2 regions of the Ruegeria sp. BC3 genome follow, and region 2 is predicted to be linked to the other one. Evidence: riboswitches for the same ligand, from Rfam matches in the RefSeq annotation. Region 2 holds a riboswitch; the other holds the start of a gene.

Region 1 (14,752 bases), on a different contig from region 2:
GCGGTGCCACCCAAGCGGGTTTTTGCTGGTAATTGTCGTTCACAAACGCGTGCTGCGGGTCAGACAGGGCCGTTATGACCCAGGCCAAACCCAGTCGAGTCGTCATTGTCAGCGACTTTTCCAAGGTGCGCGGTGGGGCCTCGAAACTGGCGGTCCTGCAGGCAGAGTTGCTTGCCAAACAGCGAATTCCCGTGACGTTCTTTTGTGGGGACGAAGGGGACCGGATGCCATCTGGGACCACGCTGGAGGCGTTGGGCGGGCAACGTCTGCTGGATCAAAGCGCCCTTTCAGCCGCCGCATCCGGGATTTGGAACCGGGATGCAGAACAGCGCCTGACCGACTGGATTTCCCGAAATGATGACCCGGACACGATCTATCATGTGCACGGGTATCACCAGACTCTGTCGCCATCGGTGTTGCGGCCGCTTCAGCAAGTAAAACAGCGCACGGTGATGCACGCCCATGACTACTTCTTAAGTTGCCCCAACGGGGCGTACTTTGATTTTCAGGACCGTAAGACCTGCACGCGCAGGGCTATGTCGCCGGCTTGCCTTTTACGTCACTGTGACAAGAGAAACTATGGACAGAAGCTGTGGCGTGTCTCGCGGCAGGCGGTTCAGAACCGGTTGCGCGGTCAGCTATTGCCCGAAGTGACAACCGTTCTGATCCACCGCGATATGGAACACCGCCTGTTTCCCGGTGGCGCACCCGGCGCTGTGATTGCAATCCCGAACCCTGTTGAGCCCTTGTTGTCTGAACAGGTGATCAGCCATGAGAACGACGAGTTCCTCTATGTCGGTGATATTCACGCCTACAAAGGCGTTTTCCTGCTTGCTGAAGCGGGACGTCAGGCAGGTGTGAAGCTCCGTTTCGTGGGTGACGGTGAGGATTTGCAAGAGCTGAAAGCCACTTACCCCGAGCACCGCTTCGATGGCTGGCAGGATCAAAAAGGACTGCGTCGCGCCATGCAAGAAGCGCGGATGCTCGTAGCCCCGACGCTTGGTCCAGAACCCTTTGGTCTGGCCCCGGTCGAGGCGCTGCTGTGTGGTGTTCCGGTTCTGGCCTCGGACAGCCTGTTGCTCAGTCGGGATATCTGCATGAAGAAAATGGGAACAAGCTTTGCAGCCGGGGATACTGGTGCGTTGGGGGCGACGTTGGTTGATCTTTCGATGGACGACGACAAGATCGCGCAGATGGCCTCGAATGCCCAATCTGGGGGCCACAGCATCTCTTTGTCGCCTGCCGCCTGGTGCAAGGCTTTGATTGGCCTGTATCGAACGATCCTGCAAGATGAGGACGACAGCCCAAGGGCGGAACACGATTATGCCAAAGCCGCATCATAAAGCTCTGGAGTTGCCCAGCGATGGTGCCTTCGGCCGCAAGGGCCTCATTTGTCCTGACGGGGGGCAAAAATGACGGAGGCCGCAAAGAAGAAGGAATCAGTTCTGCAGGGCGGGATCTGGACCATGGTGTCCAAGATCTTTACCCAGCTGGCACAGTTCGCGATCTTCATGGTGGCAGTGCGGCTGATGACACCTGCCGAATTCGGCATTTTCGCATTGGCCGCGGCGGTTATCGTCATCCTGACGCAGGTTTCAACGGCGGGCTGGCCAGAATACATCATGCAATGGCACGGGGACCGGGCGCGCATTCGCGAGACGCTTTGCGTGGCATTGATCTGTGGGTTCACCATTGCGGTCATCGGGGTCGTTGGTGGTGGTTTTGCCGCGAGAGTTTTCTCTGACCCCTCAGTCGGACCTTTGGTTCAAATCCTGTCTATCAGCGTGTTTTTCACCTCAGTCGGGGCAGCCTATAACGGAGTGATGGTTTGGCAGAACCGCTTGACCGGGGCGGCAATGGTGACGCTTTTGGCCGACCTTGCAAATCTGATCGTCGCGATCTGGGCATTGCTTCAGGGCTATGGGGTATTGGCGTTGGCTTGGGGTCGTCTGGTCAGTGCCGTGATCTGGAGCACTAGCGGGGCCATGGTCAGTAGGACCGGACCCTCTATGGTCCAACACGAAACGCTGGCCGACACTGCGGCGTTTTCATGGAAGATCATCCTGACGCGAATTGTGGTGAACGTCCGCATCTACGCTGCGACGCTCATTATTGGCGGATTCCTCGGGGCGACATCTGTTGGATACTTTCGCGCGGCGCAACGTATCGTCGCCGCCTTCGAAGAAATCGTAAGCGAGCCGACACGCATTCTGTCATGGAACTTGTTCCGGCGCAGCCGTGATGCGCAGGACGGGCCAGCGGGCTTCGGTGCCCTCGCATTACGGTTCTTCCCAGTATTGTATTACGGAGCGGTTCCCCTGTTTATCGGCGTGATCATCATGGCCGACACATTGACGGCCGGAATTCTAGGACCGGGGTGGGACGCGGCGACCCCCGTTCTGCGTATTCTCGCTGTTGCTGCTTTGATCCGGTGCAGCGGCCATGCCAGCTTTGCGATCCTTACTTTGGCTGGCCAGGTCTGGCTTTTGCCGTGGGTTACAGCTCTGTATTCGGGGATCGCGATCGCAGTGGTTCTTGCTGCGACGTCTTTCGGGATCACCGCAATCGCCATGGCCGAGGTAATCGCCGCGACCATAGCCTTTGTGATCAATGCGGTTGTCATGAAGCGGTACGCAGGGATCGCGTGGCAGACCATTCTGCTCAAAACTTGGGCCGTTCTGCCTGCCGTGGCCTTGGCTTGTGTACCAGTTGTTCTGGCAGAAAGGTTCGACCTGTTGTCAGGGGTGCACGACCTGATCCGGTTCGTTCTACTTGGGCTTTGTATGATGGCTGTATTCGCGCCTGCCATTCTTGTGCTGGACAAATCCCTTTGGGCCATGCTGCGAGATCGAAAACGCCCCGGAGCAACGCCTGCGAAAGGGGCTGAGCGTTCTGCTTGAACCTTGTTTCAGCGGCTCAATTCTGTATGTGTTTGTCGAATGCTAGCACGTGCCGAGAACCAAAAATCGAAGCAAATTACCTTTGAGATCTTTGTGCAGGCAGAGTTTGCGTATCTGGAACTCTCCTCCATCATTGCCGTGCTTCAAACAGCGAACGACGTCCTGAACCGGGATCTTTTCAAGTGGCAGATCACTTCGGATTCCCCCGGTTTCGTGTCGAGTTGCTCCGACCTTATCGTGCGAGCTACACCTGCAATTTCCGATCAGTATCTAAGCGATTGTTTGTGCGTCGTCGGCGGTCAGATGGGCGATATTGGCGTGTGGTTGCGGCGCGTGCGGGCCATGCAGAAACTCAAGCGACCGGTTGCCCTCTTTTCAGATGCAGCGCGCGAATACATCAAGGCAACCGCACCTCAATCCGGGCCAGTTACGGCGCATTGGCGCGATATCGGCGTGCTGCGTGAGGTCGGAGATTTCCCGACGCTGTCGGATAACCTAGTCGCGCGCAACGGTACGGTGCTGACCTGTGCCGGGTCCGGGCATGCCGCCGAGGCCGTTATCGGTATTCTGTCTGAAGTGCTCGAGCCGCAGGACCGGGCCGAGCTTGCATGCCAGATGATATTCAATGACGTGCGCGGTCACGCACAAGAACAGCCAAAAGGCCTTAGCGCAAATCCGAACTTTCTGGAAAAACGGCTGCAGAACGCCATCCGCATTATGGAAGAGAATACGGAACACCCTTTGCCAACCGCCACTCTGGCGCGCCGCGTAGGTGTCTCGACCCGTCAATTGGAACGGCAGTTCATGCTGCACCTGAGTACGTCACCGGGCAAATTCTACAGGAAGATCCGATTGAAAAAGGCGCTGACTCTGGTTTCGCATTCACAAATGCCGATCATCGATGTTGCGATTGCCTGCGGGTTTTCCTCGACCTCAACGCTGTCCCAGACATTCAAGGCAGAGTACGGCAAGACGCCAAACCAATTGCGCCGGACCGAGTGAATTGCGCGGCACGTTTAAGCTATTTCGGTCGCGTCGTGCGGCAAAGCCCGTGTTGGCCCGCCTGTCAGTTTGTAGACTCGCACCTTGCCAGTGCGTCCTTTGACCGGGAACGCGCCACAATCCTGCAGATCAAACGAAGACCCGATCTGTTTCGCGGTTGCGTCACTGATCAGAATCTTGGTTTGCTCGTCTCCGGGCAGGTCTCCGGCCAGAGTTTCAATGCGTGCGCAGGTGTTTACGGTATCGCCGATTACCGTGTAATTCGTTCTGTCTGTTGCTCCGATATTGCCCACGATCAGCGGGCCGGTGTGGACCGCGATTTTGACGTCATAGGCCACCCCGGCATCTGCCAGCGACTGTTTGATAGCCAACGCCGTTCTGCACGCTCGTTCGGCATGATCCATTTGTTCCTGCGGAGCGCCCCAAAACGCCATGGCGGCATCGCCAATGTACTTGTCCAACGTACCGCCTTCGGCCTGAATACAACGGTTCAGGATCTCGAAGTGACGGTTCAGCATGTCCGCTGTGGCTTGTGGCGTCATGGCCTCGGACGCGGGGGTAAACCCGACGATGTCGGCAAACATAACGGTCAGTTCGACCTCTCGCGGTTGTACGAGGTTGGGGTCGTCGGTGGTCAACAATTGCCGTACCAAGGCGCGCGGCAAGTAGGTTTCAAACCATCGCAACCCATCCAGCATCTTGTTGAAAGCCACGGCCTGGAGGTTCAGTTCAGCAACCCGGGACGGGGGAAGATAATCGATCTGATCCAGATGCAGTTCACTGATTTTGATAGCTTCTTCAGTGGACCTGTGAATAGGCGCGGCGAGTCTTTTAGCCAGTAGCAATGCCGCAATGACGGACGCCAACAGCAGGCCGCCGCTGACAAGCGCGGCGTCGCTGAGCCGGGACCATTGGTTGCTCCAATCGCTTAGTGGCGAATACTGACCGATCACCCAGGGTTCTGCGCCGAACTCATGAACGGTGCTGGTCAGGACCAGATGCTCGCCATCTGGCCGTTCGACAACAAAGCCATCAAAAGATCCGTCATTGCCCTGAAACTCGGGGGCTTGTGTCAGCATCTGTGAAATCACCGCGTCATCCAATGCGGCGACGGAATGCAAAGGCGCGTCGGCGTTTAGCCCATTGCCCGTCAGATTCAGCAATTTCGGATGAGCCAGAACGCGGCTGTCGCCATACAAAATGAACCCGGTTGCCCCGTATTTCCCCCCCAGCTCATTTATGAGGCCCGAGAAGTGATGCACGGTAGACGACACAAGGATCGCCCCTAGGAACGTTCCGTCCCGGTACGCAGGTATGGTCGCAGAGATATGCGTGCGTCCCTGGTCGAAGAATGGTTCGTTCCAGAACAGCTGATCATAGCTTTTCACGTCTTCCAGATACCTGAGCGTTCCCGCCGCCGGGGCTTGGTTGGTTGCAATAAAAGAGGGTCCGTCGGGGTCGGCCACATGCGTCGTGATAAACAGGCTTCCGTCCGGGTACACGATGGCAAGGTCGCTCAGATACGGGGCAGAGGCTGCGACGCCCTTAAAATACGCTTTCAGAAATTCGGTATCCGACAGGTCAACTTCGCCCGATCTTGCGTCTTCCTCAAGGGATTTGGCCAATTCCTCAATTGGTGTCGTAAGACTAAAGACATTGTCCTGAATTGACTCGACGATCATCGCGGCAGAGGTGTTGAGCAGTTCCGTGGTGTTCCGCACGTTTGCGTAAGTCGACACCAACAGCACCGCACCCGCCGACAGCGCGACGAGGCCGCCGATCGTCAGTGCCAGCAGGACGGAAATTCTGATCTTCAAACTGGAGCCCGAACTTGTGCGTTCGCGCGCAACGGTATTAGAGCGCCCTAAGTCTATGTCTCTGCTGGCCATACTTGAACACTATTTGGCTTGCTGGTTCGTTTCAACGCAGACATGGCCATTGCTCGACCCGTTCCCGCCAGTGTGCAGTGAAGGGTGGGCCAATAGCTCTAGGAACCGAGATAGGCACGCAGGCTTGGCGGGGGATTATCGAACAGTGTCTCAGTCTGAGCGGGCGCGTGTACCATCTCGTCTGCGACAAGTATAGTCTGATCGGCAATACGGCGTGCATCCTGCGGATCGTGGCTGACCATCAACAAGGTCGTGTCGGTCTCGGCCACAAGACCAGCGACCAAATCCAGCATCTCGGCTTTGAGGGCTGGTCCCAGCGCTGCAAATGGTTCGTCCAAAAGCAAAAGCGCGCGGCGTTGAACCAGGACGCGCGCCAGAGCGACCCGGCTTTGCTGCCCGCCGGACAGCTCTGCCGGTCGGCGGTCCCCAAGTCCGGACAGAGCAACCCGGTCGAGCGCGGATAGAACCTGGGTCTCTTCGTCGGGCGTTAACCGTCCGTTCGGGCGCAGGCCCAAAGCGACGTTCTGCGCAGCAGTAAGGTGAGGAAACAGGTTCCCATCCTGAAACAGCATCGCCAAAGGGCGCTGACCCGGGAGCAGATTGGAAATGCGCGCGCCATCCCAAAGGATCTGGCCCTGCTTGAGGTCCCGAAACCCGGCGATGGTTTCCAGAAGGGTGGATTTACCTGCACCCGATGGGCCGATAATCGCGACGCTGGCACAGGTTTCGATCTCGATATCCGCGCTTAGGGTGAAAGATCCGTTTTCAATCACGCAGCGATCAAGCTTCAGCATGCCAGCGGCCTCCTCGGTCCAAAAGCCAGAACGCGCCCATCGACAGTAGCAGCAGCAAAAGCGCGCCTCCAGCGGCGGCTTGCATCTGATAGGCTCCCATCAGACGATAGATTTGTAAGGGAAGCGTGGCGATCTGTGGATCAGCAAACAAGGCGATCACGCCAAGATCGCCCATCGACAGGGCCGCTCCAAGTCCGGCAGCAAAACCGATTTGAGGACGCATGCGCGGCACCAGAACACGGCGGAAGAACGTCCATTTCCCCATGTTGAGTGACAATGCCAGACGTCCGTGTCTGGCGGTAATGTCCTTTGCGGCAGGCACCAGAATGCGCAATGCGAAGGGCAGGGCCATCGCGGCATTCACCAGGGCGGTAACGGGTAATGCCAACATGGTCGGGTTCACAACAGGCCGGATCAGAATGAACAGGCCGGTGCCAATAACCAGAGGTGAGGCGGCCAGTCCAAGGATACCGCTCAGTTCAACCAGTCCATGCCTCCCACTTGCGACGGCGGTGGCCATGGGCAGGGCTAGAACCAACAAAATGAGCGTGCTGGCTGCGGCAACGAAGACAGACGTAAGCGCCGCGCGAAACACCAGCGCAGGCATGTCAAATACTCCCGCCAGCCCTGAGATCACGACGGAAGCCAAGGGCAACAGCAGAAAGGCAGCGGCCGCCACGATCCAAAAGGCGTCCAAAGCGGGTGCGCCGCCGTCCCAGCGTCGCAAGGCGCGATCCAGACCCGTGCCAAACCCGTCGCCGCGCGAAAACCTCAGCGCAGCCAGAGCTGCCGCCGCGGTCAACGCCAACTGCAGCGCCGACAGAAGCGCGGCGCGGCCAAGGTCGAAGTCGTAGGTAAAAGCCTGGTAGATTGCCAGTTCTATTGTGGTTGCCCGAGGTCCTCCGCCAAGCGTGAGGGCGACGGCGAAACTGGTCAGGCAGATCGCAAAGATCACAGCGATAACACCCGGCAACGTCCGTTTGAGCATCGGCAATTCGATCAGGCGGAACATCGCCATGCCGTTGCAGCCAAGTTGGGCGGCCAATCGAAAGCGTTCGGCGGGAATTTCTTGCCAAGCCTGCAACACAAGGCGGGTGGCCAGAGGAAGGTTGAAGAACACATGGGCCAGAACAACCCCATGCAAACCATAAATCCGAATGGGCGGCAGGCCGAAAACACCTAGAACGTCAGAAATCCATCCCGACCGGCCAAAGACCTGCAGCAGACCGAGGATAGCCACTATGACCGGGAGGATGAACGGCGCGCCCAAAAGGGCAATCAACGCACGGCGACCCGGGAACCGCCGACGGGCCAAAGCTCGTGCCACTGGTACGGCCAGCGCGACGCTGAACAACGCGGACAGTACGGCCTGAGTCAGCGTGAACCGCAGCGCCGCCCAGTCGGCGGGGCTGAACCCGCCGCTTGTCTCAGCACGCAGGGCGACCGCTGCAAGTGTGCCCAGGATCAGCGCAGCGACCAGCGCCGCTGCACCGATGCCCGGCCATGCGCTTATTGGCTGAGCGCGTTCTGCCATTCAGCCAGTGCCTGATCCCGCACTGCGGCGGCTTCATCGGGTGAGAAAAGCAGTGACTTGGCGGGCACGGTTAGGGTGTCGAACCCTTCTGGCAGTCCGTCCGCCGGGGTGACAGCAGGGTACATCCAGTTGGTCGTCGGGATGATTTGCTGGAACGCGTCCGTTACCATGAAATTCAGGAATTGGTCGGCCAGTTCAGGTTGGTCTGTCCCAGCCAGCTTTGCCGCCACTTCGACCTGCAGATAGTTGCCTTCGTCAAAGGCAGCAGCTGCCTTGCTGGCGTCTTCCTCGGCGATCAGGTGATAGGCTGGCGACGTGGTGTAGCTGAGAACCATATCGGACTCGCCTTCCAAGAACAGGCCATAGGCCTCGGACCAGCCTTTGGTAACGGTCACGATGTTATCGGCCAGGCCCGCCCAAATCTCGGGCGCCTCGTCGCCATAGGCCGCTTTGACCCACATCAGCAGGCCCAGCCCGGGTGTGGATGAGCGGGGGTCCTGGATGATGATCTTGGTTTCACTGTCGGCCAATGCGCGGAAATTGGCGGGCGCGGTGGCGTCAGCGTTGTGGACAAAGGCAAAGTAGCCCCAGTCATAGGGTGTGAATGTGTCGTCCGACCACTCGATCGGCAGCGCGAATTCGGCAGAAACAGGGTTGGGTGCAAACAGACCGGTTTCCTTTGCCGCCGTGATCAGGTTGGTATCGAGGCCCAGAACCACATCGGCATCCGAGTTTTCACCCTCAAGCCGGATACGCGACAGCAAGGCCGCGCCGTCTTCAACGCCCACAAGATTCAGTTCGCATTCGCATACAGCTTCGAACGCTTCTTTGACCTGCGGGCCGGGGCCCCAGTCAGATACAAAGCTGTCATAGGTGTAAACGGTCAACTGAGGTTTGTCGGCGGCGATGGCCGACGTTGCACTCAGGATTCCCGCAGCAATCAGCAGATGTTTCATGTCATCCTCCATTGCGGCGAGAGGGCAAGGATGGATGAAACCGAAACCCTTCCCTCCGCCGGTTCTAGCCGGTTCAGGTTCTACGGGTTCGCCAAAGGCATCTCAGCGCGGCAGGCCGCGCACCCCGAGGTAAAGGTGTCACTAGGAGGGATTGGTGCGAAAGACAACCATATTCGACGACGCCATCGACCTTGTGAAGGCTTGGGCCCTTTGAACCAGAAAGGTGAACGGTCCAAAGGGCCGCAAGATCAGAAGTAGCGCAGCCAGATATACATGTTCGCGATCATCAGGGTCAGGATCATGATCGGGAATGCGATTTTGGCAAAGGCGATAAAGCCGATGGGTTGCTTGGCCTTTTCCGCGAATGCAGCCACGGTCAGGTTGGCGCTTGCCCCCAGCAGGGTGCCGTTGCCGCCCAGACAGGCCCCAAGTGCCAACGACCACCACAGCGGCTCAATCGCGTCCTTGCCACCAAATGTGTCGGCGGTGGATTCAATCAGCGGGATCATTGTGGCAACGAATGGGATGTTATCCAGAATGGCCGACAGGATGCCCGAGGCCCAGAAGATGAAGAACGCGGTCCACATCATGTCGCCCTGGGTCAACTCCAGCACCTTTTCTCCGAAGAAGGCCAGAAGCCCCACGTGCTCGACCCCGGCAACGATGACAAACAAGCCGCCGAAGAAAAAGATCGTGACCCATTCCACCTCACCAAAGATGTGGTGCACGGACTCGGTCTGTTCTTCGCCGTGCTGATGACCGTAGGCCAGCAGCATCAGCAGGCCTGCACCGGCCAGCGCAGACGTGCCCGGCTGAATGCCGTAGCTATGGCCCAAGGTAAAGCCAAGCAAGACCAGTGCCAGAACAGACAGCGATTTGATCATCAAAGGAACATCGGTGACCGCTTCGGACTCGTTGAATCCCATGATCCGCTCGCTTGCGGACTTCGGAATTCTGGCCAGTTCCTTGCGGTTCATCAGATAGATAATGCCGGTCAGAACAACCAGACAAATGGCCGAAATCGGGGCGAGGTTCACTACAAACTGGTTAAAGCTCAATCCAGCGGCCGAGCCGATGATAATGTTGGGCGGGTCACCGATCAGGGTGGCGGTGCCGCCGACGTTCGAGGCCAGGATTTCGGCGATAAAGAACGGAAACACCCGCGTTTCCAGCGCTTCGGTGATCAGCAGCGTGATAGGAGCAATCAGCAGGACGGTGGTCACGTTGTCCAGCAACGCCGAGAAAACTGCTGTGATCAGCGTCAGCATGATCAGAATGCCGGTTGGGTTTGCCTTCACCGCTTTGGCGGCCTTGATCGCCACATACTGGAACAGACCGCATTTGCTGGTGATGCCCACGATCACCATCATGCCGATCAGCAGGGCCAGAGTATTGGAATCAACCCCGGCCACGGCTTGTTCTTGATTGATGATGCCGAACAGGACCATCAGTGATGCGCCCAGCATTGCCAGAATGGCGCGGTTGACCTTTTCGGTTATCAGGACCGCATAGACCAGGATCAGAATGCCTGTTGCGACCCAAAGGGGATCTATTCCCAATAGTTGTGGAACAGAGAGAACGGCCTCTCCGTGTGACGTCGAATGCGTTGCCAAGGTATTAGTCCGGTTTGTAGGGGTTAGCTGAGTGCGCGGTTCAGAAGCGAATTGGCGCTGACAGTGCCAACGAAACGCTTGGTCTCGGGTTCAACAAGGATCACGTGCCGTTTGTACTTGTAGATCAGGAAGATGCCTTCCATCACCGGCGTGTCGGGGGCAGCCACGGGGATGTTCGACGGCCTCGACATATTGTCGCGAACCTTCTCGGTCTTGAGCCGGTCAAGCTGCTGTTCGAAATCGTCCCGCGTCAGGTTCATAAAGCTCAGCGAGTCGATGGCAACGCGCGATGCATCATCATTCAGGCCGATGGTTGCGGCCTTGGGCAGGATCAGCTTCAACAACGTTGGTGCGGTGAACACGCCAACATAGGTTCCATCGGAGTCCACCACGGGCAAAAATCGCGCGCGGCTGCGGCGGATGATGTTGAAGGCTGTGGCGACGCTTTCGTCGGGCAGAATGGTTTTTTGTACCTCGGGCGGTACCATTACGTCATAGCAGGTCAGGCCCATGCTTTTCCTCTGACTTTGCGTGGCTTGGGTGGGGCTCCACCGGAAAGCCACGAAAAACGCCCGGGCAATGCTGGTTCAAGCCTGTCTGAGCGAATCAAAATTTGTTGATGCGCACTGATTCCATTGCCGGTCGGGATTGACCAGCCCTGATTCGAGATTAAATCGCGATTCCCCTGCGTGAAGTCGCCAAGCGGAACGGCCTACTGTCGTTGCAAAAAGTCAGGACCACCTTTGTGGCGCGGGAACCCATAGCCGTTCACGAAAACCACGTCGATGTCGCCGGGCCGGGCCGCAACGCCCTCATCCAGAATTGCCAAACCTTCCTGTCCAAGTGCGTCCATGCAACGGGCGGCAATCTGTTCTTCGGTCAGTTTGGCTGGTGCCACTCCGTTTTCACGGGCAGTGTCGGCGATCAAATCCAGTACCATCTGGTCTGTGGTCGCCCCGTCCGGGCCGTAGGTATAGAATCCTGCCCCGGTTTTTCGCCCTTTTCGGCCGGCCTCAACCAGCGCATCGTGCACCTTGAAAGCATAAGGGTGCACTTTATCGGCGGGCAGGGATTTTCGCATCAGATAGCCGACATCAATCCCCGACAGATCAAGCACCTGAAACGGCCCCATGGCCATTCCGAAGCTGCGCAGCGCTTGATCGACGATCTCTGGCGAGCCGGATTCCAAAAGAAGAATTCCGGCCGCTTTCTGGTAGCTCTGATACATCCGGTTTCCAATAAAACCGTGACAATTGCCCGCGATGACGCCGGTTTTGCCCATCTTTTTCATCGTTTGCGCCAATGTTGCCAGAACCCACGGCGAAACTTGATCGGTGCGAATGATCTCGACCAGTTTCATGATATGCGCGGGGCTGAAAAAATGAAGGCCCGCCACTTGATCGGGCCTGTTCGTCGCGTTCGCAATGGCGCTGACATCCAGATAGGACGTGTTTGTTGCCAGAATAGCCGACGGCTTGCAGGCTTTGTCGAGCCGGACGAAGATCTCTTTCTTTACGTCCAGCAGCTCAACGGCGGCTTCAATGACCAGGTCGACCTCGGCCAGATCTGCATAGTCGGTCGTCGGATGTACCAGAGTCAAAATCTCGGCCGCGCGATCCTGCGTCAGTTTTCCTCGTTTGGCGCTTTGTGAAAGGTTTTCACGGATACGGTCGATACCTGCGGCCGCAGCTTCGGGTGAGATTTCGACCAACGTGACAGAAATCCCATTCGTGGCAAAGAACTGGGCGATGCCTGCACCCATGGTACCCGCGCCGATCACACCGACCGAAGCAATCGGACGGGCAACAGTTGGGTCAATGTCGTCGATCTTTGAACTGGCGCGTTCGGCGGCAAAAATATGACGCAGGGCTTTGGATTGCGGGCTTTTGCGCAGTTTCAGCGACAACGCGCGTTCGGTTGCTTTTCCCGCGTCCACATCCGGTCCGGTTGCCGCCTCGATCGCATCAATGACGGCCATAGGCGCATCCAGCCCGCGCTTGCGTTTGGCACACATTGCGCGCCATTGATCGAACAGGTTCGGGTCAAAGCTGTCTGGCGCAATGGCTTGGTCCAGTTTGCGCGCAGTCTGGCCCTGGTCGATAATTTTCCGGGCAAATTCAATGGCGTCTGGTTCCAGATCGTCCACAATTTGATCGATTAACCCCGATGAAAGCGCCGCTTCGGTGCCGACCGGTTTGCCTTCGACCGCCATGTTCAGGGCCGGTTCGACACCGATAAGCCGGGGTAACCGCTGGGTCCCGCCCGCCCCCGGCACGAAGCCGAGGTTCACTTCGGGCAGGCCGAACCGGGTGCCAATAACGGCGACACGATGGGAGCAGGCCAACGCAATCTCAAGTCCTCCGCCAAGGGCTTGGCCGTGAATGGCTGCCACCAAGGGTTTAGTGCAGCGTTCGATATGGTCGGTCAGATCGTTCAGATGCGGCGGTACGGGGGGCTTTCCCAGTTCCGAAATATCAGCCCCGGCCATGAAGGTGCGGCCAGTGCACAGAATGACCGCTGCCTGCACCTTTGGGTCCGAATCGACGTTAGAAACTGCATCTTTCAGACCCTGCCGTACAGCTTGCGAGATTGCATTCACCGGAGGGTTGTCGATCCGAATGACCGCAACTGCGCCATGTTTTGAAATGGTTGTCACAGTCATGGCCGTCCCCGGTAATGTCATAGTGGCTGAGGCTGTCATTAGCTCTTTTTTGCGGCAATCAAAAATATGATGTTGTGATGCATTCTATCGATTTTTTGTATGGTCTGGTTGTCATAGACATAAGAAAATCAGATAGAGTACAGAGGTAAATAGTATTTTCCTAGATAAGTTCAGAGCCCTAACCTTGCCGCAAATGACCACAGCCAAGCGCATCCAGTTTTGCGCTGTTGGCCCTATGCAAGGACGTTGCAATGAACCTTGGTTCCCTCGTGACCCGATCCGCCCTCTTCTGGGGTGATCGCATCGCTCTGAAAGATGAACGTGTCGCCCTGACATATGCGCAGGTGGACGAAAGGACCAACCGGCTGGCCGCGGCTCTGACCGAGCTTGGTGTGATAAAAGGCGACCGCGTGGCCGTTTTGGCCTGGAACCGTGTGGAAATCGCCGAGGCCGAAGTCGCCTTGTTGAAAGGCGGTTTCACACGGGTTCCAATCAACGCGCGCTTGTCCGAGGACGAGGTTGTGCATGTCTGCGCCGACAGCCAGGTCAAAGTGCTGATCACGGATGAGGCGCATCTGGCTGCCGCTCAAAAAGCGCTGGCCAAGAACCCGGGTCTGCAAACACTGCTGATCATGGGCGAGGGTAACAGCTATGAGGACGCTCTGCGTGACGCAGATCCGACGCCCGTCTGTGTCGAAGTTTCGCCCGACGACATCATGGTGCACCACTATACGTCCGGTTCCTCCGGCGTTCTGAAGGCTGCCATGCACTCTCTACGAAACCGCCGGGCAATCCTGCGGAAAATCACGTTCCGGTCGCGCTTGTACCCCGATCAGCCAGAAACGTTTCTGCATGTCGGTCCGATCACCCATGTCTCGGGCATGGCATTGATGCCTCTGCTGGCGCAGGGTCATACGAATATCATCCTTTCGCGGTTTGACGTGGATAATTACCTTTCGACACTTCAGAGCGAAAAGGTGACACAGACCTACTTGGTCCCGACCATGATAAACCGCATCCTGGCTGCACCGAACCGAGGCGACTATGACCTCTCTTCCCTGAAACTGCTTCGGTACGGTGCAGCCCCTATTTCTCCGGCGCGCCTGCGTGAGGCGGTCGAATTCTTCGGCCCAATCCTGAACCAAGGTTACGGCGCAGGCGAGGTCTGTTCCTCGGTCACGCTGTTGACGGAGGAAGACCACAGGCTCGGCATGACCACGCGGCCCGAGCTGTTCAGCTCGTGCGGGCGGGCGCTGTTTGATACCGAGGTATTCGTTGTCGACGATGAGGGTAACGAAATGCCAAACGGGCAAGCGGGCGAGTTGGTGGTGCGCGGCGAAGACGTCATGCAGGGCTACCACAATGCCCCTGAATTGACGGCGCCGGTTTTGAAGAACGGCTG
Region 2 (14,752 bases):
GGGCGAGGCGATCGTGCACCCTTGGGTGAACAAGTCGCTGGAACGCGCGCAGTCCAAAGTCGAAGGCCGCAACTTCGACATGCGAAAAAACGTCCTGAAATTCGACGACGTGATGAACGACCAGCGAAAGGTTGTCTTTAGCCAGCGGCGCGAGATCATGTCCTCGGATGACCTGTCCGAGGTCGTGGCTGATATGCGCGAACAGGTGATCGACGACCTGATCGACGAATATATGCCGCCAAAATCCTACGCCGACCAGTGGGACACCGACGGTCTGCATGAAGCGGTCAAAGACAAGCTGACCATCGACGCGCCGGTTCAGGACTGGGCCGCCGAGGAAGGCGTGGATGACGAGCAAGTGCGCGAGCGTCTGATAAACGCCGCAGACGAGATGATGGCGCAGAAGGCTGCCGCTTTTGGCCCCGAGAACATGCGCAACATCGAAAAGCAGGTTCTGCTGCAGACCATCGACAGCAAATGGCGCGAGCACCTGTTGACGCTGGAACATCTGCGGTCGGTCGTTGGATTCCGCGGCTACGCTCAGCGTGATCCGCTGAACGAATACAAAAACGAAAGCTTCCAGTTGTTCGAAGGCATGCTGGATTCCTTGCGCGAAACCGTGACGCAGCAACTGTCGCGCGTTCGCCCGCTGACCGAGGAAGAACAGCGCGAGATGCTGGCCCAAATGCAGTCTCAGCAGGCCCAGGCACAACAGGCGGTCGACAAGGCCGCAGATCGGGCCGAAGCCGTGGCCGAAGCGAAAGCTTCGGGCGACGCACGCCCCGGTTTTGTCGAAGACGATCCTTCGACCTGGGGTAACCCGTCGCGCAACGATCTTTGCCCCTGCGGATCCGGCAAAAAGTTCAAACACTGCCATGGTCGGCTGACCTGAGGTCACCCTCCCTCGACACAATGAGTCCGCCTCACGGCCACATATTGGCCGTGATTCGACATCACATTGCGACTCGCTCCTTCAACTGGGGAGGGTGTTTTGTTCGTAATCAAGAATTACGTAACCACTGGCGGCACTGTGGCTTGTGCCCTGGTAATTGGTTACCTGATGCAAAATGGATGGCCCGCGCAATCGGACGATGCGCAGGTGCAACCGGACGTGGTTACCAATCAGTCTTCGGTTATCGCCGGGCTGCAGGATGTCGTGCTGACCTCGTCGACTCCAGCCTTGAATACGCCGCGCGGCGCTCAGCCCACGCAGCGCTCGCTGCAGCCCAGCCGGTCAACCCGCTCTGACACTTCGAAATGCGCACTAAGCGCGCGTGCTCACGCCGTGCCCGGCGCCTCCGCCCGCCTGACCGTGAAAGCCCCCTGCCACAGCAATGAACGGATTGAGGTGCATCACAGCGGGCTGAAAGTCACTCAAAAAACGGACAAGAACGGCCGTCTGGATCTGACGATCCCAGCCCTGTCGGAATATGCCATCTTTCTGATCTCAGTCGACGATCAGACCGGGACCGTTGCCACCACTCACATCCCGGACATGGCAGATTTCACCCGCATCGCCCTGCAGTGGCAGGGGGACACAGACCTGCAAATCCATGCGCTGGAATTTGGGGCCAGCTATGGCGGCACAGGTCACGTCTCGGCCAATACGGACACAGGTGGGGCGGGCACCGTCGTGCATTTGGGCCAATCCGGGTTTGGAGACGCGCAGAATATCGAGGTTTACTCCTTCCCGGTCTCCCAGACCGATCAGACTGGTTCGATCGAGCTGACCATCGAAGCCGAGGTGAACGACGCCAATTGTGGCCATGATCTCGCCCTGCAATCACTGGAACTGCGCGGGGATCGCCGCTTGCGATCACGCGATTTGACGCTGACCATGCCGGATTGCGCACAAACCGGTGAGTTTCTGGTGTTGAATAATTTGCTCCAAGACCTGACAATCGCGGCAAACTAAACCGCAGGCAGGCTCGGCTTTCGTATGACATTTTTTCGTGTGGCAACGGCTACACTGATTTCGGCAATTCTGGCGTCACAGGTCCTTGCGCAGGACATTACCCTGACCTCGCAGGACGGCAAGGTCGAGATCACCGGCAACCTACTGAGCTTTGATGGCGAGTTTTATCGTGTAGAGACGCAATTCGGTGAGCTGACCGTCGATGGGTCTGGCGTTACCTGCGAAGGCCCCGCCTGCCCCAGTCTCACCGACTATGTAGCCGAAGTTCGGTTTTCCGGCTCGTCGGTCATGGCAGAAAAGGTTCTGCCAGCACTCATTGTCGGCTTTGCCCGGCAAGAGGGGCTGTCAGCAACACCGCAGCCTTTGGGTGCCGGCGCTTTCGCATATGAACTGCACAAGGCGGGGCGCAATGCTCCGTTGGGCCGGTTTTTCTTTGATCCCGGTAACACCGGTGGTGGATTTAGGGATTTGGTCGCTGATGAGGCCGATATCGTCATGGCGCTGCGTGAGATCCGCCCTTCAGAACAAGAGGCCGCACAAACGGCCGGGCTGGGCGATCTTGCCGGGGCGCGCCGATCAAGGGTCATTGCGCTGGATGCGCTTGTCCCGATCGTAGCACGCGACAATCCGGTTCGGCAGATCTCCCCAGCTGAGTTGGTTCGCGTTTTTTCTGGCGAAATCGCAAATTGGTCTGATCTGGGCGGACCCGACGCGCCAATGTCGCTGCATCTACCCGACGCGGGCTCGGGCCTGGCACAAGGGGTCGAGGATCGGCTGCTGGCACCCGCGAATGCAACCCTTGCCGAGGGTGTTTCGCGCTATACCCGCAATAGTGATCTGGTTCGTGCGGTCGCTGATGATCCATTTGCAATCGGCATAGCCAGCCATGCCGAGATTGGGGCTGCCCGCGCCCTGCCTTTGACCGGCGGATGTGGTCACGCATTGGCGGCCACGCGGCAATCGATTAAAACCGAGGACTACCCGCTAACCTCACCAATGTTCCTGTACCTGCCGGAAATCCGTCTGCCCCGCATCGCACGGCAGTTCCTGGCCTATACCCAAAGCGCCGAGGCTCAGATGGCGATCCGTAAGGCGGGTTTTGTCGATCAGACTCCGGAAATGATGCAGATCGGGCTGCAGGGCGACCGTTTGGCCAATGCGGTGGTTTCAGGTGGTGCCGAGGTTGGGTTGGACGAGTTGCAGCGCATGATCAAGACGCTGCGCCCCCAATCCCGTCTATCGCTGTCCTTCCGGTTCGAGGCCGGATCATCCCGCCCCGACGCCCAGTCACGCTCGAATATTCGGGCGCTGGCGCATGCGCTGGAAACCGGAGCTGTCGACGCCCGCAAACTGACCTTTGTCGGCTTTAGCGATGGGGACGGCGCGGCGTCAGCAAATGCGCGGATCGCGATGTTGCGGGCCAGAACGGTACGCAACGCGGTCATTGCAGCGGTTGAAACAGCCATTCCAGACAGTATCGAGATCGCGGTGGACGCTTTCGGCGAGGCGATGCCCATGGCTTGTGATGACACCGAATGGGGCCGAAAGGTCAATCGTCGGGTCGAGGTCTGGGTGCAGTAACCCCTACAGATACCCCTCGGATTGAAAACTCAGCTCGTTCGATTTGCCGATGATCAGGTGATCATGCAGCGTCAAGCCCAGCGCGACGCAGGCATCCTGTATCCGGTTGGTCATGTCGATGTCCGATTGCGAGGGCGTGGGATCACCCGACGGGTGGTTGTGCACCAGAATTAAGGCCGAAGCGTTTAGTTCCAACGCGCGTTTGGCGACCTCACGTGGGTAGACCGGCACGTGATCAACGGTGCCTTTGGCCTGTTCTTCATCAGCGATCAGCACGTTTTTCCGGTCTAGGTAAAACACTCGGAACTGTTCGGTCTCGCGATGCGCCATGGTTGTATGGCAATAGTCGAGCAGCGCGTCCCAACCCGAAATCACATGCCTCTGCATCACCCGCGCGCGGGCCATGCGGTGGGCACAGGCCTCAAGGATTTTCAGATCGGTGATGACCGTGTCCCCGACCCCTTTGATCTGCCGCAACCGTTCCTCGGGCGCGGTGAGGACGCGATTGAAATCGCCAAACGTATCCATCAATGCCCGGGCCAAAGGCTTCACGTCCTGCCGCGGAATCGACCGGAACAAGACCAGTTCCAACAGTTCATAATCCGGCATAGCTGCTGATCCACCCGACATGAACCGTTCGCGCAGACGTTTTCTGTGGTCTTTGATGTAGGACGGCAACCGGCCCTTGGGCAGTGGCTGCACCGGGGCTTCGTCCGTTTCAAACAGCATCGGGGCTTCGGCAAAGGCGTCCTGTGTCATGAGGCCATCCTGCCGCAGAATCGGTTTCCGAATAGTTAACGCGCCTCACCCGCCATGCGCGCCGTGGCACGGCGGACGATCAGGTGCAGTAGGATCGAAAACACCCCCAGCGTCAGCATCGCCGCAAACATCAGATCCGTCTTGGCCCGCCCATTGGCAAGCAACATCAGGTATCCCAACCCTTGCGAAGACCCCACCCACTCACCAATCACCGCCCCGATCGGCGCATAAACGGCGGCCAGCCGCATTCCGGACGCCAGCGAGGGCAAGGCTGCGGGAATGCGAATATGCCACAACACTGCGCGCGGACTGGCCTGCATGGTGCGCGCAAGGTCCAGATAGCCTGGCGGCGTCCGCATCAGCCCGTCAAAAAAGGATGAGGTGATTGGGAAATAGATGATCAGAACGGCCATCGCGACCTTGGACCACAGGCCATACCCCAGCCACAAGGTCAGCAAGGGGGCCAGCGCAAACACCGGCAGGGCCTGAGTGAAAACGAGCATCGGCTGCACCAGCACCCGTGCGGCGCGGGAATTCGCCAGTTGCAATGCAGTGACCACCCCCAAAATGGTGCCGCAGGCAAGGCCAATGATGACCTCGACCGCAGTGACCCATGTGTGTTCCGCGATCAGCCAGCGGTTCTGCCACCAGGTTTCAGCCACCAGCGCCGGCCCCGGCAGGATGAACTTTGGCAGGCCAGTGAGGGACACGATCCCCTGCCAGATAACCAGAGCAAAGACCGTTGCGGCAAGGGCAGAGAGCAACTTCATGCCGCTTCCTCGCGCAACAGACGCAGCAGCGCGCCCTGCGTTTCCAGCGTTTCAACGTCGTCAACTTTGCGCGGGGCTGGCGCGTGCGGGGGCTGGCAGGATGTAACGCCCAATTGAGTCATGACCACGATAGATTGGCCCAGCCGGGCAGCCTCGGACGGGTCATGGGTTACCAACAGCACAGTGCGGTCCTGCAGTGCCTCCGCCGCGAGGTCCTGCATATCCGCCCGCGTGCGGGCATCCAGTGCCGAAAAAGGTTCATCCAGCAATACGATCGGACGGTCCTCCATCAATGTCCGGGCCAGGGCAACCCGCTGACGTTGTCCACCGGAGAGCTCGGCTGGTTTCTTGCCCATATGATCTTCCAATAGCATCCGTTTGATCAGTCGATCCCTGCGGGCAAGATCGGGCTTTTGCCGACGCAGCCGTGCACCTAGGCAGACATTTTGCGCGACCGTGGCCCAGGGCAGCAGCAAATCGTCCTGTGCCATATAGGCAACCCGATCCTGAACCGATTTCCCGTCACTGGCGGAGATTTCTCCGTCAAAATCCGCGCCGGTTTCCAGACCGGCAATCAGGCGCAGAATGGTTGTTTTGCCAACGCCCGACCCGCCCAACAGACAGGTCCACTGCCCTGCCGCAAGGGTCAGGCTGAGCGGCACGAACAGAGGCGCGCCATTGATGGTGGCAGACCCGTTGATGGTCAGATCGGGCGCTGGGGTCACGGCGTCAGGCCCATTTGCCAGAAGTTGACCTCTAGCTCGGTGGCTGTTCGGAAGGTTTGGCACAGACGTTGCCAACGCGGAGAGTTCGCATATTCCGGACCAATACGCCGTGTTAGAGACTGTTCCAGCAATTCACCAACCGCTTTGCATGCCTCTTGGTAGTCCGGACCCGCATAAGTGTTGATCCAATCAAGGTAAGTGTCTGAGATCGCCTCGGACTCCAATCGCGCGCCGATCTCACCATACCCCATCACACAGGGCGCAAGGGCGGCCAGAAGGTCCAGCAGATCACCGCTATACCCGGCCTCAAGCACAAAGCGGGTATAGGCCAGGTTTTCTGCGCGTTCCGGGGTGGCGAACAACTGGTCCTCCGGGATGCCTTCGGCCTCGCAAATCCCGATATGCAGTTTCATCTCTTCGCTGATCAAGCCGTTCACGGTGCGCGCCGCGGCCTGCATCTCTTCGTGGGTCTCGGATTTCACAACCGCCAGCGCCCAGGCGCGGGAAAAGTGGATCAGGAAAACGTAATCCTGCCGCAGATAGTGCAGAAACGCGGCGCGCGGCAGGGTGCCGTCTTTCATGCCCTCGACAAAGGCGTGGCGGGTATAGTCCCGCCACGGCCCCTGCGCGGCACCACGCAACAGCGTGAAGGCTTTGCCATAGTCGCTCATGGTGCGGTCACATCGACCGAGATGGCGCTGACCGGGTTGATGCTGTCGATCATGCCGCTGTCTTTCAGGAAGGCTTCGAACCGGGCATAACGACCCGCGTCAAAACCCGCCGGGCGCAGCGCAAAACGGGGCAGAGTGTCGACCCAGGCGCGCGCGTTCAGTTCATCCTGTAGCTCGGGTGAGGTGGCGGCGAAGATTTCCCAGCTTTCTTCGGGGTTGTTGACGATGAACTGTGTCGCCTTCTCGGTCGCGGCCAGAAAGCGGGCGACTTTGTCGGCGTCCATCGTATCGGGGTTGGCGACATAGATCAGCTCATCATAGGGCGGTACGCCTTCTTCCTCGATATAGAAGCAGCGGCCCGCGACGCCTTCGATATCCATCTGATTCAGTTCAAAGTTACGGAACGCGCCGATCACGGCATCGACCTGACCTGTCATCAGCGACGGAGACAGCGAGAAGTTGACATTGATCATCTCGATATCGTCCAGTGCCACGCCATGGGCGTTCAGCATGGCGCCCAGCACGGCCTCTTCCACACCGGCGACCGAGAAGCCGACTTTCTTGCCCTTCAAATCGCCCAGCGTTTCGATCGGACCATCTTTGAGGACCAGCAGACAGTTCAACGGGGTGGCGACCAGGGTGCCAACGCGCTTGAGCGGCAAACCTTCGTGAATCTGCAGGTGCAATTGCGGCTGGTAGGATACCGCCAGATCGGCCTGCCCGGCGGCGACCAGACGCGGCGGGGCCGATGGATCGGCAGGGGGCACGATTTCGATCTCAAGCCCTTCATCGGCGAAGTAACCCTTTTCCTGCGCCACGATGATGGGACCGTGGTCGGGATTGACGAACCAGTCCAACAGGACGGTCATCTTGTCCTCGGCCCAGGCTGGCGCGGCGGCCAGAAGGGCAATCGCTGTGATCAGCTTTTTCATGTCTCGCGTTTCCTTTTCTTCACGCGGTTGAAGCCGCGACGAGGACGATCTCGCCCGGCCAATTCGGTTTCAATTGTTCCGCGGCCCGCCAGGCTCGCAGCCCGCTAGCACAGCAAAGTGCCAGTCTTTGACTTGTGTTAGGCTCTATCTTGATCGAATCCGCTGACTGGCGGCGGGCTTTAGGGTGAATGGGATGAGGGGCTTCATCTGGGCTGCGCAGTTCTATGATCAGATCATTCGCGGTCAGCTGGCTCGCTGAGATGAAAGAGAAATGATCTGCGGGCTCTGACGCGTCGTCGAAGCGAAACGAACTGCTGCGCAGGGTGCGGGCATCCAACTGCACCATTAAACCCAGTGGAGAGGGGGCCAGGCCGAGTATCACACTCAGCGCCATCTGGGCCTGCATCGCGCCGATCATTCCAACGACAGGTCCCAGCACCCCAGCACTGGCACAGCTGGTTCCGCTTTCCGGCGCATCCGGGAACACGGCCCGCAAAGACGGCGCGCCACCGCAGAAGCCACCAACGTAGCCCGACAACCCCAGAACCGAGGCGCTGATGAGCGGCTTGCTCAGGGCGTGGCAGGTATCGGACAGGGTGTAGCTGGCCGCATAACTATCGGCGCAATCAAGCACGATGTCGGCCTGCCCAACGAATTCGATAGCGTTTTTACTTGTTAGAGCCTGTTTCTCGGCTGCTATCGAGATTTCGCCGTTCAAAGCAATGCATCGTTCGGCGGCGACTTCGGCCTTGGGGCGGCCGCAGTCTTGTTCGGTAAACAAAGTCTGTCTGTGCAGGTTCGACAGCGCGACCTCATCGCGGTCCATGATGGTAAGTTCGCCGACTCCGGCACCGGCCAGCAGAGGCAGCGCCGGCGCTGCCAATCCACCTGCGCCCACCACCAGAACGCGCGCTGCGGACAGGTGAGCCTGACCGTCTGCACCGACCTCGGGCAGGATCATTTGACGGCTGTAGCGGCTCATCTAGTGGCCTCGATCCACGCCCGCACCCGAGCCTCGGGGTCTGCATTCAGCGTAATGTCGGTCACGACCGAGACAATGTCCGCCCCCGCCGTCAACACACCCGGCGCGCGCTCGACGCTCATGCCGCCGATACCGACCAGCGGAATTTCCCCCACGCGCGCCTTCCAATCTGTCACACGGGGCAAGCCTTGCTGTTCCCATTTCATCTTTTTCAGGATCGTGGGGTAAACCGGTCCCAAGGCGATGTAATCGGGGTCCATGGCCAGCACGCGCTCAAGCTCATCATCGTCATGGGTCGAAACGCCCAGTTTCAGGCCCGCGCGCCGAATGGCCTTTAGATCGGCATCGTCCAGATCTTCCTGCCCCAGATGAATCCAGTCGCACCCCGCGTCGATGGCCGCCTGCCAATAGTCGTTCACCACCAGAACCGCGCAATGTTCGCGGCATAGGTCACGAGACACCGCGATCTGCTCGTGCACCACCGCATCAGGCTGGTCCTTGATGCGCAGTTGCACCAGCTTCACACCCAAAGGCAGCATACGGCGCAGCCAGTCGGAGTGGTCGAAGATCGGGTAGAACCGGTCGAGCCTCATGACAGAAACGCCTTTCCGATCACAGGGGTCGAGGGCTCAGCCATATCGCGGGCCTCGATCGGATCGGCATGATGAGCCAATTGCCCGGCCTCAATCGCCAGCTTCATCGCTTTGGCCATCATCGCCGGATCCCCGGCGCGGGCCACTGCGGTGTTCAGCAACACTGCATCAAAGCCCAGTTCCATCGCGCGCGCAGCATGGCTGGGTAGGCCAATCCCAGCGTCGATCACCAGCGGGACGTCCGGGAATTCCGCGCGCATCGCACGTAGGGCGTATTCGTTGTTCAGCCCCCGACCTGACCCGATAGGCGCGCCCCAAGGCATGAGAACCTCACAGCCTGCCGCCAGCAGACGTTCACCCACGATCAGATCGTCGGTGGTGTAGGGAAAGACCTGGAACCCATCCTCCGTGAGGATGCGCGCCGCTTCGACCAGTTGGAAAACGTCGGGCTGCAGGCTGTCTGTGTGACCGATCAGCTCCAGCTTGATCCATTTGGTGTCAAAGACCTCTCGCGCCATGTGGGCTGTGGTCACCGCCTCCTTGACCGTGTGGCAGCCGGCGGTGTTTGGCAAAACCAGAACGCCCAGGTCGCGGATCATTTGCCAGAATGTCTGCCCCGCCCCGGATTCACGCCGCAGTGATACGGTTGCCACCCCAGCACAACTATTGCGAAAGGCCTGCTCCAGGATCGCCGGGCTGGGATATTGCGCCGTCCCCAACATCAGGGGGTTCGGCAACCGCGTGCCATAGAACTCATTCATCGCTCAGCCCCCCTGCATCGGAGCGACGACTTCGACCCGATCACCGTCTTTGATCTTGTGGGAAATGCGCAGGCTAGAGGGGACAAAGTCCTCGTTCACCGCCGTGGCAACACGACCGGAGAACCCGCATTCCTGCAGAAGTTCCGCAAGAGTTTCGGCACGCACCGCGCGCGATTCACCGTTAAGCACGATCTTCATCGACCATCTCCGAATGTTTGTTGTCCAAGGCCAAATCGGCCACGCCCTGTGCCAGCGCCGGGGCAAGAAGGTAGCCGTGGCGATAGAGGCCATTTGCATAGATTGTCCGCCCCAGCCGCCGAATACGCGGCAGGTTGTCGGGGAAGGCTGGGCGCAGATCGACACCGATCTCCAGCACTTCGGCCTCACCAAACGCCGGGTTCAACGCATAAGCCGCGCTGAGCAATTCCAGCATTGAGCGCGCCGTGATCCGGCTGCTGTCCTCGGATTCGATCATCGTCGCGCCCAGCATGTAGACGCCATCACCGCGCGGCACGATGTAAAGTGGCATCCGTGGATGCAGCAGGCGCACAGGCCGGGTCAAGGTCATGTCCGGGCAGCGGATCACCAGCATCTCGCCCTTCACGCCGCGCAGGTCGGGCAAGTATTCACGCGCATGCAGACCCCGACAATCAATCGCGTTGTCCAACTGCGTTGGTGCCATTCTTTGGTGAAACGCGACCCCGTGGTCCCGAAGCTGTCGGGCCAGATCCCGCAACGCCTGACGGGGGTCCAAATGAGCTTCGTCACCAAAGTAGAGACCATTGGCGAAACCATGCAGATCAGGCTCTAAATATAATATTTTGTCACGGTCTGTTTCGGAAAAGCCCTCAGTTCGGCGTGCAAAACGGCGCAGGTCTGGCAGGTCCCGCGGGTTGGCAACCACCAGCGTACCGCGTCTGTGCACCTGAGTGCGCGACGACCACCAGTCGATTGCCGTCTGCCCAAGGCGCAGCACCGGCTCCTCGGCATTCTCATACTCACACCAAGGGGCCAGCATTCCACCCGCCCACCAGGAACAGCCATGCGGGCCGGGCGGGCCGCCGGGATCGAACATCTGCACTCTCGCTCCGCGCGCCACCAGCTCGGATGCGACGGCCAGACCAGCCACGCCTGCGCCTATGACCGACCAGACGGTCATGCAGGCCAAACCTGATGGAAGTGATGCACCGGACCGTGGCCCTGACCGATATTCAAAGCGTCAGCCTTGGTGATCGCACCCTGAAGATAGCCATGCGCCTCGGCAACTGCGCGGTCTAGCGGCAAGCCTTTGGCAAGCCCGGCCGCAATGGACGAGGACAAGGTGCAGCCGGTTCCGTGGGTGTTGCGCGTCTGTTGACGCGGGGCCTGAAACTCACCGATGACGCCATCTGCTGACACCAGAATATCGTGACAAATGTCACCTCTTCCATGCCCGCCTTTCATCAAGACCGATTTGGCACCCATGGCGCACAGATTAAGGCCTTGTGCGACCATCTGATCCCGACCAACTGCAGGCCCAACTTCCAACAAACAGGCGGCTTCGGGCAGGTTCGGGGTCAACGCAGTAGCCCTTGGCAAAAGAACGTCGCGCAAGGTCTGTACGGCCTCTTCGGCCAAAAGCGCATCGCCGGATTTGGCGATCATGACCGGGTCCAGAACCACTGGCCCCTGAAACGTTGCGATGCTGTCGGCCACGCAGTGAATGATCTCAGGCGTTGCCAACATGCCGATCTTGATCGCGCTCACGTTGAGATCAGACAAAACGGCCTCGATCTGCGCGGCAATGACATCAAGTGGAATACCGTGGACAGAGGTGACCGCCCGCGTATTTTGCGCCGTCACCGCGGTGATCACGCTGGCACCATAGACGCCCAGCGCGGACATGGCCTTGAGGTCGGCCTGTATTCCGGCCCCTCCCCCGCTGTCGGATCCTGCAATTGTTAAGGCAATGGGTGCCAAGTCGTTGCTCCAGTTCAAAAGGGGCAACGAGGCATAAAAAACGTCTGTGCACTGCGAGACCGTTCCCTACGCCGGTATTGCCCGGATCAGGTTCGATGGGTTAGCGCAGCTGCGCCTCTCAGCCCTTCAGACAGGGCACCCCAACGGTTGGGCGGATAATCTCAGGGGTTGAGTACGGAATCAAGGGCCAATTTTGGCGCAGGTGATGGTGAAACTGGACTTATGAAAAGCAAAGAGCCGATCCCTTGGGACCGGCTCTTGAATGACGTTCGAATGAGGCCGATTCAGCCCTTCATGCCGTCCCAAAAGGATTTGACGGATGAGAAAAAGCTTTTTGATTCCGGGTGGTTGTCTTCACCCAGATCGTCGAACTCACGCAGCAGCTCTTTCTGGCGGCTGGTCAGGTTGACCGGAGTTTCCACGGCCAGCTCGATGAACATATCGCCAACGCCGCCACCGCGCAGGGCAGGCATACCTTTGCCGCGCAGGCGCATCTGACGTCCCGACTGGCTGCCAGCCGGGATTTGCACGCGACCACGGCCGCCATCGATGGTGGGCACTTCGATCGAACCGCCCAGCGCCGCCTTGGCCATACTGACCGGCACGCGGCAGTAGAGGTTCACGCTATCACGTTCGAACAGCCGGTGTTCCGAGACTTCGACGAAGATGTACAAATCGCCCGGAGGGCCACCGCGCATCCCGGCTTCACCCTCGCCCGCAAGACGGATGCGGGTGCCGGTTTCGACGCCTGCGGGGATGTTGACGGACAGCGCGCGCTCTTTTTCAACGCGGCCTGCACCGTTACAGGATTTGCAGGGATTCTTGATGATCTGGCCTAGACCCGAACAGGTCGGACAGGTGCGTTCGACGGTAAAGAAGCCCTGCTGCGCGCGCACTTTGCCCATGCCAGAACAGGTCGGGCAGGTTGTGGGCTCGACGCCGCCTTCGGCACCGGTGCCGTCACAGGACGAACAGGCGACTGCAGTCGGGACATTGATTGTTTTTTGCAATCCGGCATAGGCGTCTTCCAACGTCACGCGCAGGTTGTAGCGCAGGTCCGACCCGCGCGCGGCCCGGCGTCCGCCACCGGCCCCACCGCGTTGCCCGCCCATGAAATCGCCGAACAGGTCGTCAAAAACGTCCGAAAACGCACTGGAGAAATCGCCTTGACCGCCAAATCCGCCACCAGGACGGCCACCGCCGCCCATGCCGTTTTCAAAGGCGGCATGACCAAAGCGGTCATAGGCGGCCTTTTTGTCTGCATCGCGCAGCACATCATAGGCTTCGTTCGCTTCTTTGAACTGCGCCTCGGCATCCGGGTTGTCTTTGTTGCGGTCGGGATGCAATTCCTTGGCCTTCTTGCGAAAGCCTTTCTTGATCTCGTCCGCCGAAGCGCCCTTGGATACTCCGAGCACCTCGTAGTAGTCGCGTTTTGACATCAGTTCTTCCTTCTGCCTCAACGTAAATAGGCCGGCCCGGCGAGCGGACCGGCCCACATTGGCCCGGTTACCCGTTATTTACGCTTGTCGTCGTCCAGATCTTCGAACTCGGCGTCGACAATGTCATCATCACCGGCCGGAGCAGCATCAGCGGCTGCAGGCTCATCTTCGGCTTCTTCGGACTGCGCCTTGTAGATGGCCTCACCCAGCTTCATGGCAGCTTCGGTCACGTTCTGGATGCCCGACTTGATCTTGTCGGCATTTTCGGTTTCCAGCTCGTCCTTCAGCGCGGCAATCGCCAGCTCGATGGCTTCGATGGTGGTCGGATCAACCTTATCGGCATGCTCTTCCATCGACTTCTCGGTCGAGTGGATGAGGCTTTCCGCCTGGTTCTTGGCGTCGACCAGCTCGCGGCGTTCCTTGTCGGCTTCCGCGTTCTCTTCGGCGTCCTTGACCATCTTTTCGATGTCGTCATCCGACAAACCGCCAGAGGCCTGGATGGTGATCTTCTGCTCTTTGCCGGTGCCTTTGTCCTTGGCCGAAACCGAGACAATGCCGTTGGCGTCGATGTCAAAAGTCACCTCGATCTGCGGCATACCGCGCGGTGCCGGCGGGATGTCTTCAAGGTTGAATTGACCCAGGATCTTGTTGTCCGCAGCCATTTCACGCTCACCCTGGAACACGCGGATGGTCACGGCGTTCTGGTTGTCTTCGGCGGTCGAGAAGACCTGAGACTTTTTGGTCGGGATCGTGGTGTTGCGGTCGATCAGGCGGGTGAACACGCCACCCAGCGTCTCGATACCCAGCGACAGCGGGGTCACGTCCAGCAGAACAACGTCTTTGACGTCGCCTTGCAGAACACCGGCCTGAATGGCGGCGCCCATGGCAACCACTTCGTCAGGGTTCACACCTTTGTGCGGCTCTTTACCGAAGAATTTGGTGACCTCTTCGATCACTTTCGGCATCCGGGTCATACCACCGACCAGAACAACTTCGTCCACGTCAGCAGCCGACAGACCGGCGTCTTTCAGAGCAGCCGCGCAGGGCTTCATCGACTTCTTGATCAGATCCGAGACCAGCGATTCCAGCTTGGCACGCGTCAGCTTCATGACCATGTGCAGCGGCTGACCGTTCGAACCCATCGAGATGAACGGCTGGTTGATTTCGGTCTGCGAGGTCGAAGACAGCTCGATCTTGGCTTTTTCAGCAGCTTCTTTCAGACGCTGCAGAGCCATCTTGTCTTGCGACAGGTCGACACCGTGTTCCTTTTTGAACTCATCCGCCAGGTAGTTGACGATGCGCATGTCAAAGTCTTCACCACCCAGGAAGGTGTCGCCGTTGGTCGATTTGACCTCGAACAGGCCATCGTCGATTTCCAGAATGGTCACGTCGAAGGTACCACCACCAAGGTCATAAACCGCGATGGTTTGGGTTTCTTCCTTGTCCAGACCATAGGCCAGAGCAGCCGCTGTCGGTTCGTTGATGATCCGCAGCACTTCGAGACCGGCGATTTTACCGGCGTCTTTGGTGGCCTGACGCTGAGCGTCGTTGAAATAGGCCGGAACGGTGATGACCGCCTGTGTGACGTCCTCACCCAGATAGCTCTCGGCGGTTTCCTTCATCTTGCCCAGAGTGAAGGCCGAGATCTGGCTTGGGGAGTATTTT

Evidence for each region. A riboswitch is a leader RNA that binds a small molecule or an ion and turns the genes downstream of it on or off. The one in region 2 is predicted to bind thiamine pyrophosphate.
Region 1: it holds a riboswitch for thiamine pyrophosphate, as region 2 does, so the genes downstream of both, thiB (thiamine ABC transporter substrate binding subunit) here and thiD (bifunctional hydroxymethylpyrimidine kinase/phosphomethylpyrimidine kinase) in region 2, are expected to answer to the same signal.

The regions. Positions count from the first base shown of each region.
Region 1 covers NZ_JBQFUP010000002.1:530,417-545,168, reverse strand. The annotation lists gene ACR0MV_RS07815 (glycosyltransferase) at 75-1,343, shown strand; gene ACR0MV_RS07810 (oligosaccharide flippase family protein) at 1,413-2,900, shown strand; gene ACR0MV_RS07805 (GlxA family transcriptional regulator) at 2,940-3,902, shown strand; gene ACR0MV_RS07800 (adenylate/guanylate cyclase domain-containing protein) at 3,917-5,719, opposite strand; gene ACR0MV_RS07795 (thiamine ABC transporter ATP-binding protein) at 5,890-6,585, opposite strand; gene ACR0MV_RS07790 (thiamine/thiamine pyrophosphate ABC transporter permease ThiP) at 6,572-8,119, opposite strand; gene thiB (thiamine ABC transporter substrate binding subunit) at 8,095-9,075, opposite strand; TPP riboswitch at 9,109-9,212, opposite strand; gene ACR0MV_RS07780 (ArsB/NhaD family transporter) at 9,324-10,688, opposite strand; gene ACR0MV_RS07775 (CBS domain-containing protein) at 10,712-11,200, opposite strand; gene ACR0MV_RS07770 (3-hydroxyacyl-CoA dehydrogenase NAD-binding domain-containing protein) at 11,401-13,350, opposite strand; gene ACR0MV_RS07765 (class I adenylate-forming enzyme family protein) at 13,602-14,752, shown strand, end outside.
Region 2 covers NZ_JBQFUP010000006.1:100,219-114,970, forward strand. The annotation lists gene secA (preprotein translocase subunit SecA) at 1-892, shown strand, start outside; gene ACR0MV_RS16385 (hypothetical protein) at 992-1,915, shown strand; gene ACR0MV_RS16390 (phosphate ABC transporter substrate-binding/OmpA family protein) at 1,940-3,496, shown strand; gene radC (RadC family protein) at 3,500-4,255, opposite strand; gene ACR0MV_RS16400 (ABC transporter permease) at 4,291-5,025, opposite strand; gene ACR0MV_RS16405 (ABC transporter ATP-binding protein) at 5,022-5,750, opposite strand; gene tenA (thiaminase II) at 5,747-6,421, opposite strand; gene ACR0MV_RS16415 (ABC transporter substrate-binding protein) at 6,418-7,353, opposite strand; gene ACR0MV_RS16420 (HesA/MoeB/ThiF family protein) at 7,373-8,335, opposite strand; gene ACR0MV_RS16425 (thiamine phosphate synthase) at 8,332-8,928, opposite strand; gene ACR0MV_RS16430 (thiazole synthase) at 8,925-9,689, opposite strand; gene thiS (sulfur carrier protein ThiS) at 9,693-9,887, opposite strand; gene ACR0MV_RS16440 (FAD-dependent oxidoreductase) at 9,871-10,848, opposite strand; gene thiD (bifunctional hydroxymethylpyrimidine kinase/phosphomethylpyrimidine kinase) at 10,845-11,648, opposite strand; TPP riboswitch at 11,695-11,801, opposite strand; gene dnaJ (molecular chaperone DnaJ) at 11,933-13,087, opposite strand; gene dnaK (molecular chaperone DnaK) at 13,162-14,752, opposite strand, start outside.